2 linked regions of the Sphingobium yanoikuyae genome follow. The protein of the gene in region 1 interacts with the protein of each later gene in a pairwise test. Links are inferred from orthologs where the notes say so. Each region holds a gene or a part of one and is shown on either strand. Other genes may lie near its edges.

The links.
Region 2: the proteins of U0025_RS00585 (region 1) and U0025_RS20595 interact in binary tests that used the Escherichia coli proteins (3 or more experiments, as listed by UniProt). The link is inferred for Sphingobium yanoikuyae from one-to-one orthologs.

What each region holds. Positions count from the first base shown.
Region 1 is NZ_CP139979.1:117,852-126,189, reverse strand. What follows is about bases 5,267-8,266. They hold U0025_RS00585 (LytR/AlgR family response regulator transcription factor), read right to left. Parts: upstream 7,169-8,266; coding sequence 6,365-7,168; downstream 5,267-6,364. Other genes in these bases: U0025_RS00580 (sensor histidine kinase), read right to left, coding at 7,165-8,266; U0025_RS00590 (SDR family oxidoreductase), read left to right, coding at 5,556-6,287; U0025_RS00595 (AraC family transcriptional regulator), read right to left, coding at 5,267-5,366. Also shown: U0025_RS00625 (esterase-like activity of phytase family protein), read left to right, coding at 1-699; rpmB (50S ribosomal protein L28), read right to left, coding at 817-1,110; U0025_RS00615 (hypothetical protein), read left to right, coding at 1,264-1,485; U0025_RS00610 (nucleoside deaminase), read left to right, coding at 1,660-2,118; U0025_RS00605 (hypothetical protein), read right to left, coding at 2,080-3,993; U0025_RS00600 (GtrA family protein), read left to right, coding at 4,038-4,454; more of U0025_RS00595, read right to left, coding at 4,473-5,266; more of U0025_RS00580, read right to left, coding at 8,267-8,271; U0025_RS00575 (winged helix-turn-helix transcriptional regulator), read right to left, coding at 8,328-8,338. UniProt on the Escherichia coli protein: Member of the two-component regulatory system BtsS/BtsR, which is part of a nutrient-sensing regulatory network composed of BtsS/BtsR, the low-affinity pyruvate signaling system YpdA/YpdB and their respective target proteins, BtsT and YhjX.
Region 2 is NZ_CP139979.1:4,433,111-4,441,393, reverse strand. What follows is about bases 2,534-5,478. They hold U0025_RS20595 (glutamate-5-semialdehyde dehydrogenase), read right to left. Parts: upstream 4,667-5,478; coding sequence 3,401-4,666; downstream 2,534-3,400. Other genes in these bases: U0025_RS20590 (helix-turn-helix transcriptional regulator), read right to left, coding at 4,903-5,478; kdsA (3-deoxy-8-phosphooctulonate synthase), read left to right, coding at 2,547-3,374; U0025_RS20605 (hypothetical protein), read left to right, coding at 2,534-2,541. Outside these bases: U0025_RS20615 (cytochrome P450), read right to left, coding at 1-1,105; U0025_RS20610 (hypothetical protein), read right to left, coding at 1,102-2,226; more of U0025_RS20605, read left to right, coding at 2,248-2,533; more of U0025_RS20590, read right to left, coding at 5,479-6,006; U0025_RS20585 (class I SAM-dependent methyltransferase), read right to left, coding at 6,117-6,764; U0025_RS20580 (CDC48 family AAA ATPase), read right to left, coding at 6,905-8,283. UniProt on the Escherichia coli protein: Catalyzes the NADPH-dependent reduction of L-glutamate 5-phosphate into L-glutamate 5-semialdehyde and phosphate. The product spontaneously undergoes cyclization to form 1-pyrroline-5-carboxylate.

The sequences.
Region 1 (8,338 bases):
GTCGGCCCCGGCCGCGCCAGTCGCCGCCCCTTCATCGCGCCGCTGCCGGTGCGGGCGCAGGACAGGGACCGGCCCTGGTGGTCCTGGGATTCGGAATCCATGACCCATGATCCGGCCAGCGATCGCTATTGGGTCGGTTTCGAGCTGCTCCAGGCGATCTGCCGCTATTCGCCCGGCTTCGCGCGGGTGGAGGCGTGCCGGACCTGGCCGGAAATCGTCGCCTGGCCCAAGACCGGATCAATCGAATCCTTCACCCGCCTGCCCGACGGCCGCTTCATCGCGATCGGCGAGATGGGCATGACCGCCGACGGCCATCATGACACATTGCTCTGGTCGGGCGATCCGGCCGAACATGACACGGCCGATCCGATCCATCTCCATTATGTCGCGCCGCAGGGCTATCGCCCGACCGACATGGTCGCGCTGGACGATCACCATCTGCTGGTGCTGAACCGGCGTCTGACCCTGCAGGAACTGTTCACCGCGACGATCGCGATGATCGAGCTGCCGGCACATCCCGCACCGAACACGGAACTGCGCGCCCGGACGCTGGCGCGGCTGGCGCCACCGCTGCTGGCCGACAATTTCGAAGGACTGGCGCTCAGCCGGGAACAGGGCCGGACGATCCTGTGGGTCGCCTCCGACGACAATCACGAATTCTTCCAGCGCACCTTGCTGCTGAAATTCCGATTGGATTGATCGGGGTCGGGGCGCGGACTGGTGCGGCGCATTCCCTGCCGCGCAGGGAATATCAAGAAACGCAAAAAAGCGGCCTGTTGCCAGGCCGCTTCTTATGCCGAAACGAATCGAAGCGAATCAGGCGGCTGCGGCTGCCTGCTTCTTGACGATGTCGCGCTTCAGGCGACGGGCCTTCAGCGACAGCTTGTCGTCGCTGGTCTTGACCAGCCAGTTGTCGAGGCCGCCATTATGCTCGACCGAGCGCAGACCATGGGTCGACACGCGCAGCTTGACGGTGGTTTCCAGCGTTTCGGAGATCAGCGACACGTTCTGCAGGTTCGGCAGGAACACGCGCTTGGTCTTGTTGTTGGCGTGGGAAACATTGTGACCCACCTGGCGACCCTTACCGGTCAGCTCGCAAATGCGCGACATAGTCAATCAACCTTTGAAATTCGGGTTCGTTCGGAAAGCGGCGCCGATAGCGGGATTCCCGCTCGCCGTCAACCTTCCGCTCGGTTCGTGGCACTATCGCAACCATTTCACCGGGCCCCGCGTTCATCCCCCCGTTCAACAGAGGAGAGTGCCATGCGTTTCATCGGCGGATTGCTGCTGATCGCGCTTATCGTCATCGGCGCCGGGATAGCAACCGGATTCATCGACCTGCAGAAGACTCAGGAAGGTCGTCTGCCCGAAGTCTCCGTAAAACAGGGCGCCCTGCCCAAATATGAGGCGAGCGTCGCCAAGGTCGAAGTGGGCAGCCGCAACGAAACGGTCGAGGTTCCGACCGTTGACGTGAAGAAGCCCTGAGTCGATTCGCGGCATTTTGATGCGCCGCCCGGCGCATGGACGGCACCAGCCCGCACCCCCACCCGGCCGCCCAACAGCCTATCCTGGAATGGGAGGCCGGGTGGGGGTTCAGCCGAGTCCCGTGCCTTCCGCTGAAGGCTGGTGCAGCTCTCCCTCTCCGACTAAGGCGGGGTCATGACCTCGCCCTTTCCCTTGCCCGAACCGATGCGCCGCGCCTTTGCGCTGGCGCGGCAAGCCGAAGCGGCGGGCGAGGTGCCGATCGGCGCCGTGGTCACGCGCGATGGCGTCATCATCGGCGAGGGCGAGAATCGCAACCGCCGCGACAATGACCCCACCGCCCATGCCGAAATGGTGGCGATTCGCGCGGCTGCTACCCGGATCGGCGACTTCCGCCTGACCGGCTGCGACCTGTGGGTGACGCTGGAGCCCTGTCCGATGTGCGCGGGCGCGATTTCCCACGCACGGGTTGCCCGGCTCTATTATGCGGTGTCCGACCCCAAGGGCGGCGCGATCGAACAGGGACCGCGCCTCTTTGCCCAGCCGCAATGCCTGCACCGCCCCGAAATCTATGGCGGGCTGGCCGAGGCGGAGGGATCAGCGCTGCTGCGCGACTTTTTTGCCGCCCGGCGCTGAGTAATCGATGCGGTAGAGCGTGTAGGGCAGCGTCATCGCCGTCTTGAGCGTCACCGGCTGCAACCAGGCCGGAATCGTGCCGCGCATCAGGTCCGCATAGAAGCCGCGCGGACTGCGCGACTGATAGATGGTCCCTTCGGGGAAATTCGGACAGACCAGCAAATAGGTCGCATGATGCTTCGCCGCGATCGGGCGGAAGGCGTCGGCCGGCCCGTCATAGGCATGATGCATGTCGAGGATCGTCGCGCCATTGCGATGATAGGGGCCGGCCACCGCGCTATGATGCGTCGTGGCGATGATGCGCGGCCCCAGATCGACCATGGTGAAGATGGTCGCGGGCGGCAACTGGTCCAGCACCTCCAGCGCCGGCAGGGTGCGACAGCGGCCATTGGCCTTTTTGATCGCGTCGGTGCGGGCAATGGCGGACGGGCGCCACGGCCTGGGCTTGGTGCCGGTCGCCTGCTGCCACAGCGCGATCACCTGCGGATAGAGCGGATAGGCACAGGCGATGGCGCCGACCAGCAGCGCGCCGATGCCCGCCAGGATGCGCACCCGGCGCGATCCGGTGAAGATCGCCGTCACCAGCCGCCATCCGGCCCAAGCGGCGGGTGGGATCGCCAGCAACTGCGCCGCCGGCCCGGCGCGCAGCTGCCAGAAGAGAAGAGCGGTCGAGAAGAGCATCATCAGGCCGATTGTCGCGAAGGCCCAGAGTCGGTCGCTGTCGCGCCGCAGTTCCCATAGCGCCCAGAGCAGGCCGATGAGGCCCACCGCCGGCAGCGCCATCAGCGGCACGACCAGGCTCTGCGCCTGCGCGGTGATAGGCTTGGCCTCGCGGATATTGGCGAGCCAGAGCTGCTGCAGCTCGGGCGAGATCTGATAGGGGGTCAGGCATTGCGGCCAGTTCAGAAGGAAGAACAGCCCCACCGCGCCGCCGACGATCATGCCGGCGATCAGCCGCTGCCACCAGAGCCGCAGCGGCAGGCGGCTCAAGAGCACCATGCCCGCGCCGGCCGCGCCGAACACCGCGACCCAGATGGGCGAGATGGCATCGCACACCATGTGGCGATTGTCGTAGCTGGCGAAGAGGACGTAGCAGAGCGAGGTCGCTCCCGCGAGGCTGAGGCCATAGGGCAGCATCCGCCGCCCAGCGCCATCGCGGAACACCCAGCGCAGCGCCACCAGCGCGCCGCCGGCGGCGAGATAGACGATCATCTCCATGCCGATCGCCACCGACAGGGCGCTCGACACGCCCGCCACCACGCCGCCGCGCAGCCAGTTGCGATCGATGAGGCCCGCCATCATCGTCAGCGCCAGCGCCAGCTGCCAGCCATGATGGTCGATCCGCATCGGCGCGAACATGCCCAGGCCCATCTGCGCGGCGAGCGGCGCCAGCACCGCGAACAGCCAGGCCCAGCGCGCACCGACCGCGTCGCCCGCCAGCCGGCGTGCGATCGATCCCAGACTCAGCATCAGCAGGAACAGCGGCAGCAGCGGCGCGATCGCGCAGGCAAGCCGGTCGGCCAGATCCTGTTCGACAAAGGCGCGGAAGAACAGCATGAGCCCAGCGAGCGGGATGTCGACCAGCCGCGACCAGTGGATATTGGCGCCGCCCGGCGGATCGAGCCGATATTGGCGCAGATCATACCAGCCCTGCCCGGCCAGCCAGTCCTTCACCTGGACGAAGCGGATATTGTCGTCCGTGTCGCTCAGCGTCAGCCAGTGGATGGCAGGCCAGCGATCGACCAGCATGCCGACCAGGATCGCGATCCAGATCAGGAAGGTCAGCCACTTCCAGTGGCGATCGGCATAGGCGGTGAGGATCGCGAACCAATGGGACGCGCGGGCGCGGAAAGCAGGCCAGCTTTGCAAATTCATGGCCGGTGGATTAGACGCTCCACACCAAAGCGCAACGGGGCTCCATGAAAATCATCGACCGACTGTCGCCGGCCCATCAGGCCCTGTTCTGGCAGATATTGCGCTATGGCATCAGCGGCCTGTTCATCACTGCCTGCCAGGCGGCGATCTACTGGACGCTGGCGGCGCCGGTGGGTCTCCATCCGCAGGTCGCCAACGGCATCGGTTATCTGTGCGCGGTGGCGATCGGCTATGTGCTGCACAATGCCTTCACCTTTCGCGGCCATGGCAGCCAGTCGGGCCATGCCGCGCGCGGTTTCCGCTTCGTCGCCGTCTCGCTGGTCAGCTATGCGCTCAACGCCCTGTGGGTCTATCTGTGCGTCACCCATATGCGCTGGCCCGAATGGTCGCCGATCCCGGCGATGATCTTCCTCACCCCCGCCGTGGTGTTCGGCCTCAACCGGCAATGGGTGTTCCGCTAAGGGAAATACCCCCCGATCTCAGATCGCCAGCGCCCGGTTCGGCATGGCGCGCAAGCGGCCGACGTCGCGCTGCGGTGGCGCGCCGAACAGGCGGCGATATTCGCGACTGAACTGGGACGGGCTGTCATAGCCGACCTGATAGCCAGCCTCGGCCGCGTCGATCCGCTGTGCCAGCATCATCTGCCGCGCCTGCTGGAGCCGCAGCTGCTTTTGATATTGCAGCGGCGTCATCGCCGTCGCGCGGCGAAAATGATCGTGGAAGCTCGACAGGCTCATGCCGGCAAGATCGGCCAGCACCGGGCCGCTGAACGGTTCGCGATAATGGGCCTTGAGCCAGCGGATCGCGCGCGCGATCTGGCCGGTGCGGCTGTCCCCGCTGGCAATCGCGCGCAGCAGTCCGCCACTCGGCCCCATCATCAACCGCAGCAGCAATTCCCGTTCGACCAATGGCGCCAGCAGCGCGGCACTGTCCGGCTGGCCGAGCAGGCCGGTGAGCCGGCTCGCCGCGTCCAGCAGTTCGGGCGTGATCGGATGGAGCGAGAGTGCCCGCCCTTCCTCCACCGCCGCAGCAGCCGGCAAGGCCAGCGCGATGTCGGACAGCATCGCCGGCTCGAGATAGAGGCAGAAGCAGAGATAGGGGCTGCCCGCATCCGCCTGCGTCACCGTGCCGGTGATCGGCAGGTCGAGCGAAGCGACCAGATAGCTGGCCGGCCCATAGGCTATGACCGCGTCGCCCATCATCACCTGCTTGGCGCCCTGCGCGATGATGCACAGCGCCGGGCGCTGGAGCATATGCACCGGCTCGCCCGGCTGCGACCAGCGCACCAGCGTCAGGCGCGGGATCAGCGTGTCGACTATGCCGTCCGCGTCCATATGGCGGGCGATCTGCTCGCCCAGATGCTCATGGCTCACCCACACCGCCTTCCAGGAATTTCAGGCAATCTGAATAGCCCATAAGCCCGCCAACCACCACGCCCGATCATTCATTCGGAATATCGTGCAATCATGGTGCAGGACCATTCTACCGCTCCGGGGCCGATCGGGCGCATTCCTGCTCCATCGGATCGGATGTCGATCCGCCTCAAGGATGGAGCTTCAATCATGGCTATCGAGAACAAGGTCATCGCGATCACCGGCGCCAGCAGCGGCATTGGCGAGGGCACGGCGCGGCTGCTGGCGGCGCGCGACGCGAAGCTGATGCTGGGCGCCCGCCGCACAGACCGGCTGGCCGCGCTTGCCGACGAACTCAATGCTGCCGGCGGCACGGTCGCCTTCCGCGCGCTCGACGTCACCGACCGCGCCGATGTCGAGGCGTTCATTGCCGCGACGCAGGCCGAATTTGGTCGCATCGACGTGCTGGTCAGCAATGCCGGGCTGATGCCGCTGTCGCGCTTCGACAGTTTGAAGGTCGAGGAATGGGACCGGATGATCGATGTCAACATCCGCGGCGTGCTGCACGGCATCGCCGCCGCCCTGCCCCGCTTCAAGGCCCAGGGCAGCGGCCATTTCGTCAACATCTCGTCGATCGGCGGCTATCGCGTCTGGCCGACCTGCGGCGTCTATTCGGCGACCAAATATGCGGTGCGCGCCATTTCCGACGGGCCGCGGATGGAGCATGACGATATCCGCGTGACCATCGTGTCGCCCGGCGTGGTCGAATCCGAACTGGCGAGCACCATCACCGAAGCGGGCGCCGCCGCCGCGATGGAGGATTTCCGCGCCATCGCCCTGACGCCCGACGCGATCGCCCGCGCCATCGCCTATGCGGTGGAACAGCCCGACGATGTCGATGTGAATGAATTGATCGTCCGTCCGGTGCGGACGATGGACTGAGGAAGGTGCGGGATCGGTTCAGGCCATCCCGCACCAAACGGCCGGCCGCCCCTGCACGGGCGGCCGGCGCCGTTTCGTCAGTGGACGAAACGCGCGACGACGTCGCGGTAGGAACGGCTGACCTTTACCTGGGCGCCGGATTCCAGCACCAGGAAGCATTCGCCGTTGGTATGGGGCTTCACCTGACGCACCTGACTCAGGTTGACGATGGTCGAGCGATGGACGCGCTGGAAATTGCGCGGGTCGAGCCGCTTTTCCAGATCCTTCATCGTCTCGCGCAGGATCAGCGAATTATCGGCGGTATAGATGCACATATAGTCGCCCGCCGCGTCGATCCGTTCGATCGAATCCACGTCGACGCGGAAAATCTGCCCGCGATCCTTGATGTTGATGAGCTTTTCGAAGCGGTTTGACGCCGGCGCATCTTCATCGCCATTGGCAAAGTCGTGCATCGCGTCGGGCGCCACTTCGGCCAGCACCTCGCGCAGCTTTTCCGCTTCCTGCACCTGCTTCTTTTCGGACAGGCGCAGGCGCACCCGGTCGAGCGCATCGGCCAGGCGGCCTTCGTCCACCGGCTTCATCAGATAATCGACCGCCTGTGCCTCGAAGGCGCGGATCGCATGGTCGCTATAGGCGGTGACGAAGATGAACAACGGCGGCTCGACCTCCATCATCCCCTGGACGACGGAGAAGCCGTCGAAGCCGGGCATCTGGATATCGAGGAACACAAGGTCGGGTTTATGCGTCTTGATGGCACGGATAGCTTCGCGGCCATTGGTGCAGGTCTCGATGATTTCGACATCCTCATGCGCTTGCAGACGGAGCTTAAGGCCTTGGATAGCCAGGCTTTCGTCGTCGACGAGGATTGTTCTGATGGTCATGCGGCCACTTTCGATGTTTCATCCATGTTAAGCGGAATTTCGATGATGACCGAAAATCCGCTTTGCGTGGAACGCGTTTCGAACCGCTGTCGTTCCCCGAAGGCCTGAATTAACCGGTCCCGGATGTTCGGCAGGCCGACGCCCGTCCCCTCGCTGACCGGAATGTGTGGCTTCATTGCGCCATCGTTCAATCCCGGCCCGCTGTCCGACACGACGATCCGGACATTTTCACCGGCAGGTTGCGCCGACACCGAGATTTCCGCCCCTTCCTCCTTGGGCGTGACCGCATATTTGATCGCATTTTCCACCAGCGGCTGCAGCAGCAGCGACGGCAGGCGTGCATGGGCGACCGAGGGATGGACGTCGAAGGACGGGCGCAACCGGTCCTCGAAGCGCATCTTCTCGATCTCCAGATAGAGTTTCAGCGTCTCGATCTCCTGCTCGATCGTCACCTGTGCGGTCGGCTCGTTGATCAGCGTATAGCGCAGAAAGGAGGACAGCCGCGACAGCATCGCATTGGCGCGCGTCGTTTCCTTGAGCAGCACCAGGGTCGAGATGGAATTGAGCGTGTTGAACAGGAAATGCGGATTGAGCTGATAGCGCAGCATGGCGAGCTGCGCGCTCGACGCCTGATTCTCCAGATGGAGCAGCTGGTCCGCCTGCTCCTCCACCGTCAGGTAGAAGTTGATCGCATAGTAAAGCGCCGACCAGGCCCCCAGCAGCGTCATCGACAGGTAGAAGGCGCCCAGGAACAGCTGCAACCCGGCGGTTTCGCTGCCCTTGTTCTGGGTCGAAAAGACCCAGGCGTCGATGAAGGCAACCATCGCGGCGGCGGCGACCACGGTAACGATCGACGCGCCCCAGGTCAGGATCGGCCGCTGTTTCTGCAGGAAACGGAAGGCGACCGCGATCAGCAAGGTCGCCGAATAGCCGGTGACGGTGGAGATCAGCACCGGGATCAGGCTGGACAGCGGCTGACCATTGGCGATGGTGGATGACCCGCGCAGCAGAAAGGCCCCGGCCCAGCCAAGCGACTGGAGGTTCCAGAAAGCGCGATTCTTGTCCGCGAAAAAGGGTTTTGGCTGCAGGGGATGGACTGACATTGCCGACAGCCTAGGCGATTTCAGCGCCATGGTGAAGCCGCCCCGTCCGTCCGGTATCAGGCCGCCG
Region 2 (8,283 bases), 4.3 Mb from region 1 along the record:
AATTATCCTTGTTGCGCTGGGTCAGCCAGGGCGCGACGACCAGCATCGAACCTTCCTCCAACTGCTTGTCGCGCATCTCCATCGGGCAGGTGACTTCGCGCGGGAAGAAGGCGACCGGCGGATAGAGGCGCAGCGTTTCGCGGAAGATGTTGCGGACATGGCTCATATCCTTGAGCATCGGCGCGGTCAGCACTGCGTCGCCGGCGATGCCGGCCACTTCGGCGCGGACCCGATCCTGGATATGGGCGCATTCGGCGAGCATGTAGAGCGCCCAGGTCATGGTGCTGGCCGAGGTTTCATGGCCGGCGAGGAAGATGGTCGAGACCTGTTCCATCACCTGTTCACAGGTGAAATGGGCGCCGGTCTGCGCGTCCTGCACCTCGATCAGCGACTGGAGAATGTCGCGATGGGGTGCCTCGCCCCGGTCATGATAGCCTTCGTAGCGGGCCTCGACGATCGGACGGAACACGTCATGGATGGCGCGGGCCGGCCCTTTCGAGCGCTTCTCGAACCAGCCGGCGGGGATGCCGTAGAGGCGCAGCATCGAGGCCGAATGGGCGAGCCGCTGGAACCGGCCGAAGGCGGTGTGGATGATGTTGGAGCGTTCCTCGTCCAGCGTCTGCGAGAAGAGGGTGCGGAAGATGATGTCGGCCGCGACATGGGTCATCATCGGGTCGATATCGACCGGCTTTGACCGATCAGCGGCATCGAGCCGGGCGAGCAGATCGTCGGCGGCGGCGACCATCAGCGGCATGGAACGATTGAGCGCGGTATGGGCGAAGGCGGGATTGACCATCGCCCGCTGGCTTTCCCAATCCTCGCCATTGGCGGAGAAGACCGAATTGCCGATCAGCGGATCGAGATTGCGGACCAGTTCGCTATGCTTGGGGAAGGCGGTGCCGCCCTTGAGGATGCGATCGACCAAGGGCAGTTCGTTGGCGATATACATGGTCTGACCCGGCATGCGGATCTCGCCCATCTTCATCGTATAGCTCTTGTCGAACAGCACATGGATCCAGCTGTGCCAGCCGCGCAGGAAGCGTTTGATAAGGCCGCGCTTCGATTTGGGCGGCTCGGGATAGGGGGGCGTGAAGGGCGCGCTCACGGGATCGTCCGGAAGGCGGCGACGGCCTCGTCCACGGTGCGGCGGCCGGCGGTCAGGCTCACGAAATCCAGCGGCGACAGGCGGTCGCCGACCCTGAGATAATCGAAATGCGCCTCATATTTGTTGGACCAGCCCCCGTGATAATTTTCGGCCAAGTAGAAGAGATGGAAACGGGGCGATAGCATGTCCACCCGCGCGGCAAATTGATCGGCGACAAGGCGCAGCGGATTGACGTTGTAATAGGCCGCGCCGTCGGGCGGGGAGCTGATGTCGACATAGCGGAAAGGCTGGTCGGCGAGCGCCTTGAGGTCGGCATGATACCAGCCGGCATCGCGACGCAGGCCGATGACCGGCACGACCTGCCCCATGCCGACCATGACGAAATGGTCGGGCAGCGCGCCACCGCGTAGTGCAAGGATGCGGCGCAGCAAGCTCATGCCCAATATGGTGCCGGCGCTGTGGGTGACGAGCTGGATCTCGTCCCAGTCGCCGTCCAGTTCCGCCGCGATGCGGGCGGCGAACTGGTCGAGCCGGGCATTAAGCTCGTCGCCCGGCCCGTCGGCGGCGAGCGCGCCATGATAGGTCATGAAGCGCAGCAGCCAGGACACGACCAGCTTGTCGAGGATGCGGCCGGAGAAGAAGGCGCTGATGCCGATGCCGACAAGCGCACTGGCCCAGAAGGGCAGCAGCAGCGACAGCAGGAGCGCGGGCACCAGCGCCAGCAGCAGCGGGATCAGCACGGCCAGGATCGGCGGATAGAGGATGGTGATGACCGGACCACGGCGCAATTTGCGCATCCGGCCGAACTGCATCAGCCGGGCATGGCCGGCATAGGCGCGGGCGGCGCGCCAGGCGAGGGTGAAGGGATGGCGGATCCAGACCTTGCCGATCAGATCTTCCCAGCGGAGATATTCATAATCGGTCTCGACCCCGGCGCTGGCGTTGGTGACGGTCCAGATCGCGCTGTTGGCGGGGCCGGCGCGGCGCGCGCTGACCGCCACCGCTTCGCCGGTCAGCGCGGTGTAGCGGGCCGCCTGATCGCGATAGAGCTGGTGATAGAAACGGACGCCGCGCGGATCAAAACCACCCAGGTAAAAGACTTTACGCTTGAATTTCTGCACTGCCCCGGTCCTAATCGGGACATGACCACGCCCGAACGCGACTACTGCTATTTCATAGACCATCGCAAATACAACCGGAATGTCGGCTGCAGGAAGCATGACAATATGTATGGCATCAATGGCGGCGGCAGCGAGCGCGACCGCTGGCGCGCCGACATGACATTCTATCGCCATATGAAGGCCAATGGCGATCCGATGGCGCTGCCCTCGCTGCTCGCCTGCCTGACCTTTGGCTGGTTCTGCTGGAATTATCATCCCGGCAAGGGGCTGTGGCGCGGACAATTGTTGCGCCGCTTCGCAAAGGCGCCCAAGTGAGCGGCATGAGCGATCCCAAGCATGTGAAGGTCGGCCCGGTCACCTTCGGCAACGACCTGCCCTTCGTCCTGATTTCCGGCCCCTGCCAGATCGAAAGCCGCGACCATGCGCTGTTCATGGCCGATGCGCTGGCCAAGGCGGCGGCGGATGCGGGCGTGCCCTTTATCTTCAAGAGCAGCTTCGACAAGGCGAACCGCACGTCGGTGAGTGGCAAGCGCGGCGTCGGCATCGATGCGGGGCTGGCGATCCTGGCCGAGGTGAAGGCGGTGCTGGGTTGCCCGGTGCTGACCGACATTCATGGCCCCGAACAGGTGGAGGCTGCGGCGCAGGCGGTGGACATCCTGCAGATCCCGGCCTTTCTCTGTCGCCAGACCGACCTGCTGATCGCGGCGGGAAAGACCGGCGCGGTGATCAACGTCAAGAAGGGGCAGTTCCTGGCCCCCTGGGACATGGCGGCGGTGGCGCAGAAGGTCGCGTCGACCGGCAATGAGCGCATCTTGCTGACCGAGCGCGGCGCGAGTTTCGGCTATAATACGCTGGTGAGCGACATGCGCGCGCTGCCGGTGATGGCGGAAACCGGCTATCCGGTCGTGTTCGACGCCACCCATTCGGTGCAGCAGCCCGGCGGGCTGGGATCAGCCTCAGGCGGGCAGCGCGACTATGCGCCGCTGCTGGCGCGCAGCGCAGTGGCCGCGGGCGTGGCGGCGATCTTCGCCGAGGCGCACGAAGACCCGGACAATGCGCCCTCGGACGGGCCGGTAATGCTGAAGCTCGACTGGGTCGGGCCGATGCTGAAGCAGTTGAAGGCGATCGATGCGGTGGTGAAGGGGTAGTTTTCCCCCTTCACCCCGAAAACGCCTTACGGTCGGGCCTGGCCGCGACCGCGCACGATCCATTTATAGGTGGTGAGCCCTTCGAGCGCGACCGGGCCGCGGGCGTGGAGGCGGCCGGTCGAAATGCCGATTTCCGCGCCGAGGCCGAACTCGCCGCCATCCGCGAACTGGGTCGAGGCGTTCCACATCACGATCGCGCTGTCGACGGCGTTGAGGAAGCGTTCGGCCACCGCCACATCCTCGGTGATGATGGCGTCGGTATGGTGACTGGCATGGGCGGCGATATGGGCGATCGCCTCTTCCACGCCGTCGACCAGCCGGATCGAGACAATGGCGTCGAGATATTCGGTATCCCAATCCTCGTCCGACGCGGCGATGACGCGATCGTCCATTGCCTGCACCGCATCATCGCCGCGCACTTCGCACTTCGCGTCGAGCAGCGCCTTCACCAGCGCGGGGGCATGGGCATAGGCGCGGTCGATCAGCACCGTTTCGGTCGAACCGCAGACACCGGTGCGGCGCAGCTTGGCATTGAGGACCAGGCTTTCCGCCATGGCGGGATCGGCCGCGCCATCGACATAGCTGTGGTTGATGCCGTCAAGATGGGCGAGCACGGGCACCCGCGCCTCTTCCTGCACGCGCGCGACCAGGCTCTTGCCGCCGCGCGGCACGATGAGATCGACGAAATCCGATGCGCGCAGTAGCGCGCCGACCACGGCGCGATCGGTGGTGGGGATAAGCTGCACAGCATCGGCGGGCAGGCCGGCGGCGGCGATCCCCTCTGCCATGGCGGCGTGGATGGCGCGGTTGCTTTCCTTCGCCTCGCTGCCACCGCGCAGGATCACGGCATTGCCAGCGCGCAGGCAGAGGGCGGCGGCGTCCGCGGTGACGTTGGGGCGGCTTTCGTAGATGATGCCGATAACGCCCAAGGGTACGCGGACGCGGCTCAATTCCAGCCCATTGGGGCGCACGCTGCTGTCGATCACGCTGCCGAGCGGATTTTCGAGCATCGCGACCTGATCGACGCCGGCGGCCATGGCGGCGATCCGGTCCTCGTCCAGCCGCAGCCGGTCGAGCATCGCGGCGGACAGGCCATTGTCGATGCCATTGTCCATGTCACGCGCATTGGCGGCGAGGATGGCGGGCGCCTGGTCGCGCAGAGCCTGGGCCGCGCGGCGCAGCGCGTCGACCTTCTGCGCGTCCCCGGCTGGCGCGAGCAGGGCGGCGGCGCGGCGCGCACGCGCGCCCATCTGCGCGATCAGCATTTCGGGGGTCTGCGTCAGGTCGTTCATCAGTAATCTCGCTTCAAATCCGGCAGCGGCTTAGCACGAAAATGTCGCGAGACGGAACCCTGACGAAGCGGGAAGATACAGGGAGCGGTTGCCGGCGGCCGACCCATGGGTCGCATATGGATCGGCCGTCGGCCGGCAAGATGGTCCTGCCTTATCGACTCGCCTAGCCTTTTTGCGCGGCGCACGCATACCCCATTGGGGGTAAATTGCGTAATTTTCGCAATAAAATCCGTAACTCAGCTGCTCATCATCCCGACGATGCGGACCAGCTGCGATTCCCGATTGCAGCCCGTCTTGTCGTAGATGGAGCGCAACTGGGCCTTGAGCGTCTCGGCCGAAACGCCGCGCCGCGCGGCAATATCGGCACGGGTCATGCCAGCGGCCAGATGAATGGCGATATCCGCTTCGGCCGGTGTCAGGCGGAAGGTCCGCATCAGCAGGCGGACATGGCGTTCGGTCGGCGCGCCCACGCGGGCGACGATGATTGCATGCGGCGCGAAGGGCAGCGACCAGGGCCGGGACGGCAGCGGGAAAAATTCCAGCATGATGCCCACGCCCCCATCGGCATCGGCCAGCGCCACCGGATCGGCCTCCCGCGCGGGCGCGTCGACCACGGCCCGGACCGAACGCAGGATGGCGCGCGTCTCATCGCTCCGTTCGCTCTGCAACCAGCCATCACCGACCCGCAGCCGGCTGGTGGAGAGCAGGGCTTCGGCGCGCGGCGTCATGCCCCCTACCCGCCCCGTCGCGTCGAGCAGCCAGCAGGCGCGGTCCATGGTTTCGAACGTGCCGGCCAGCAGCGCGAACCCCTGATGCTCGATTGCGCGCTGCAACCGCACGGCGTTGCGGGCATGGCCGGCGACATGGGCGAACAGGTCGCGCTGGTCCTGATCGGTCCGGCCATCCTTGCGACCACGCAAGAGGGCCAGGCCGATCATCATGTCGGGACCAGCGAAAAGCCGGGTCTGGCAGCCATCGAAAATATCATAATCGCTGCACAGATCGAGATAGTCGGCAGAACGCAGGCTCTGCCGGGCGATGTCATAATAGGCTTCGTGGACGATGTCGGGGCGCCCGGACAATTGATCGGCCGCGACGCGGAAATTGAGATCGGGCGCGGCCCCATCGATGGTTGCAGACTTGTCGACAATATCCGGCTCTACATCACTGATCCAGTTGAAGCCGGCAGCTCCATGGCCAAAGCCGATCAACTGACCATGGCGCGACCCCGTCGCCTGCGCCATCGCACGGATCGCCTGATCCCACAGATGCGGCTCCAGCGCAGCCGACAGAAAGAGGTCGGCCCACGGGTCGCTGCCTTCGGCGTAATAAGACGCCATATAACCCCCTTGTCCCCAGGCAATTGGTTGCCCAAGTCGATCGCGGAGTCAAACGCGCAGCAGGCCGAATTACGTAATTTCTGCCAGATATTGATACAGATCAGGAAAGATCAGGCCGCCTGGGCCAGCGCCTCGTCCTTGTCCGCGCGAAACAGGCGACAGGGCGGGATGTTGCGCCATTCCAGTTCGTCGCTGACCTGGCCAAACAGCGGGTCGATCAGACGGCGGACATAGCGCGAATATTGGTAGATGATGAAGCTGCCGCCCGGCCGCAGCACGGCGCGCGTCTCTTCGCAGATGGTTTCGCCCACGCCCGCCGGCAGGGTGGAAAAGGGCAGGCCCGACAGGACATAGTCGGCCTTCTGATAGCCCGCTTCCTTGACGAAGCGGCGCACGTCGGCGGCCGAGCCATGCACGACGCGCAGGCGCGGATCGTCGATCGCATCCTCCAGATAGGCGACGAAATCGAGATTGAGGTCGATCGCCAGCAGGATCGCGTCGGGATGCATGCGATCGAGAATGGCCTGGGTGAAGGTGCCGACACCCGGACCATATTCGACGAACAGGCGGGTCCGTGCCCAGTCGACGCCGTCCAGCGAGCGCGCGACCAGTTGCGACGAGGAGGGGATGACCGAACCGATCATGCCGGGATGCTTCATGAACTGGCGGAAGAACATGGCCCACTGGCTGCGGAAGGAGCGGCTGCCACCGCGCGTCGAAATCCTGGTCTTCTTGTCTTTGAACGGTGGGGAGGCCATCAAAATCCGCCTGACTGACTAACAGAATCGGCCTCGCAAAATTGATGTCCGCTGGCAAGCGGCTTTGCGCGCCATGGGATAGAACGCGCGGCCAGGCGATGGGTTCACCCGCCATTGGCCGCGCGCGTATCCCAAGTCCATCAGCGTTCGCGGGCGCGCAGCATGCCGGGCGCAATGAAGCCGATCGGATCGACCTGCATCGCGCTCTGCTTCAAGGTCGCCTGGATCTGCTCATATTCCCGCTCCATTTCCGGCGTGACCGAGGCGCGGGTTTCCTCCAGTGCCGCCTCGAAATGGGCCATGGTGACGGCTTCGACCCGCAGCGACTGGCGCAGCGCGATGAGGCCCGCCCGGCGGGACAGATCCTCCAGATCCGCACCGGTGAACCGCTCCGTCCGGGCCGCCAGCTGATCCAGATCGACGTCGGACGCCAGCGGCATCTTCTTGGTATGGATCGCCAGGATGCGCTTGCGTCCGGCCTGGTCGGGCACCGGCACATAGATGAGTTCGTCGAAGCGGCCAGGGCGCAGCAGCGCCGGATCGACCAAAGTCGGCCGGTTGGTAGCGCCGATGACGACCACCGACTGCAATTCCTCCAGCCCGTCCATTTCGGCGAGGATGGTGTTGACCACCCGCTCCGTCACCGCCGGCTCGCCCAGGCCACCGCCACGGGCGGGGACCAGGCTGTCCAGTTCGTCGATGAAGATGACGGTCGGCGCCACCTGTCGCGCGCGGGCGAACAGGCGGGCGATCTGCTGCTCGCTCTCGCCATACCATTTGGACAGCAGGTCGCTCGACTTGGTGGCGATGAAATTGGCCTGCGCCTCACGCGCGACCGCCTTGGCCAGCAAGGTCTTGCCGGTGCCCGGCGGACCATAGAGGAGGAAGCCCTTGGCCGGGCGGATGCCCAGGCGCCGGAAGGCGTCGGGATCCTTGAGCGGCAGTTCGACCCCTTCCTTGAGGCGCATCTGCGCATCGTCGAGGCCGCCAATGTCGGCCCAGCCGATATTGGGCGCCTGCACCATCACCTCGCGCATGGCCGAGGGCTGGACCCGCTTGATCGCCGAGAGGAAATCCTCGCGCGTGACCGACAGATCCTCCAGCACGTCGGGCGGGATCGTGCCCTCCTCCAGATTGAGGCGGGGCATCAGCCGGCGCACCGTCTCGATCGCCGCCTCGCGGGTCAGCGCAGCGAGATCGGCACCGACAAAGCCATAGGTCATACGCGCCAGTTCGGCGAGATCGACCCGATCCCCCAGCGGCATGCCGCGGGTATGGATGCCCAATATCTCGCGCCGGCCGCGTTCGTCGGGGACTCCGACGACGATTTCGCGGTCGAAGCGGCCGGGCCGACGCAGCGCCTCATCGATCGCCTCGGGCCGGTTGGTGGCGGCGATGACGACCAGATTGGTGCGCGGCTCCAGCCCGTCCATCAAGGTCAAAAGCTGGGCAACCAGGCGCTTTTCCGTCTCGCCGGTGACCTGGCCGCGCTTGGGCGCGATCGAGTCGATCTCGTCGA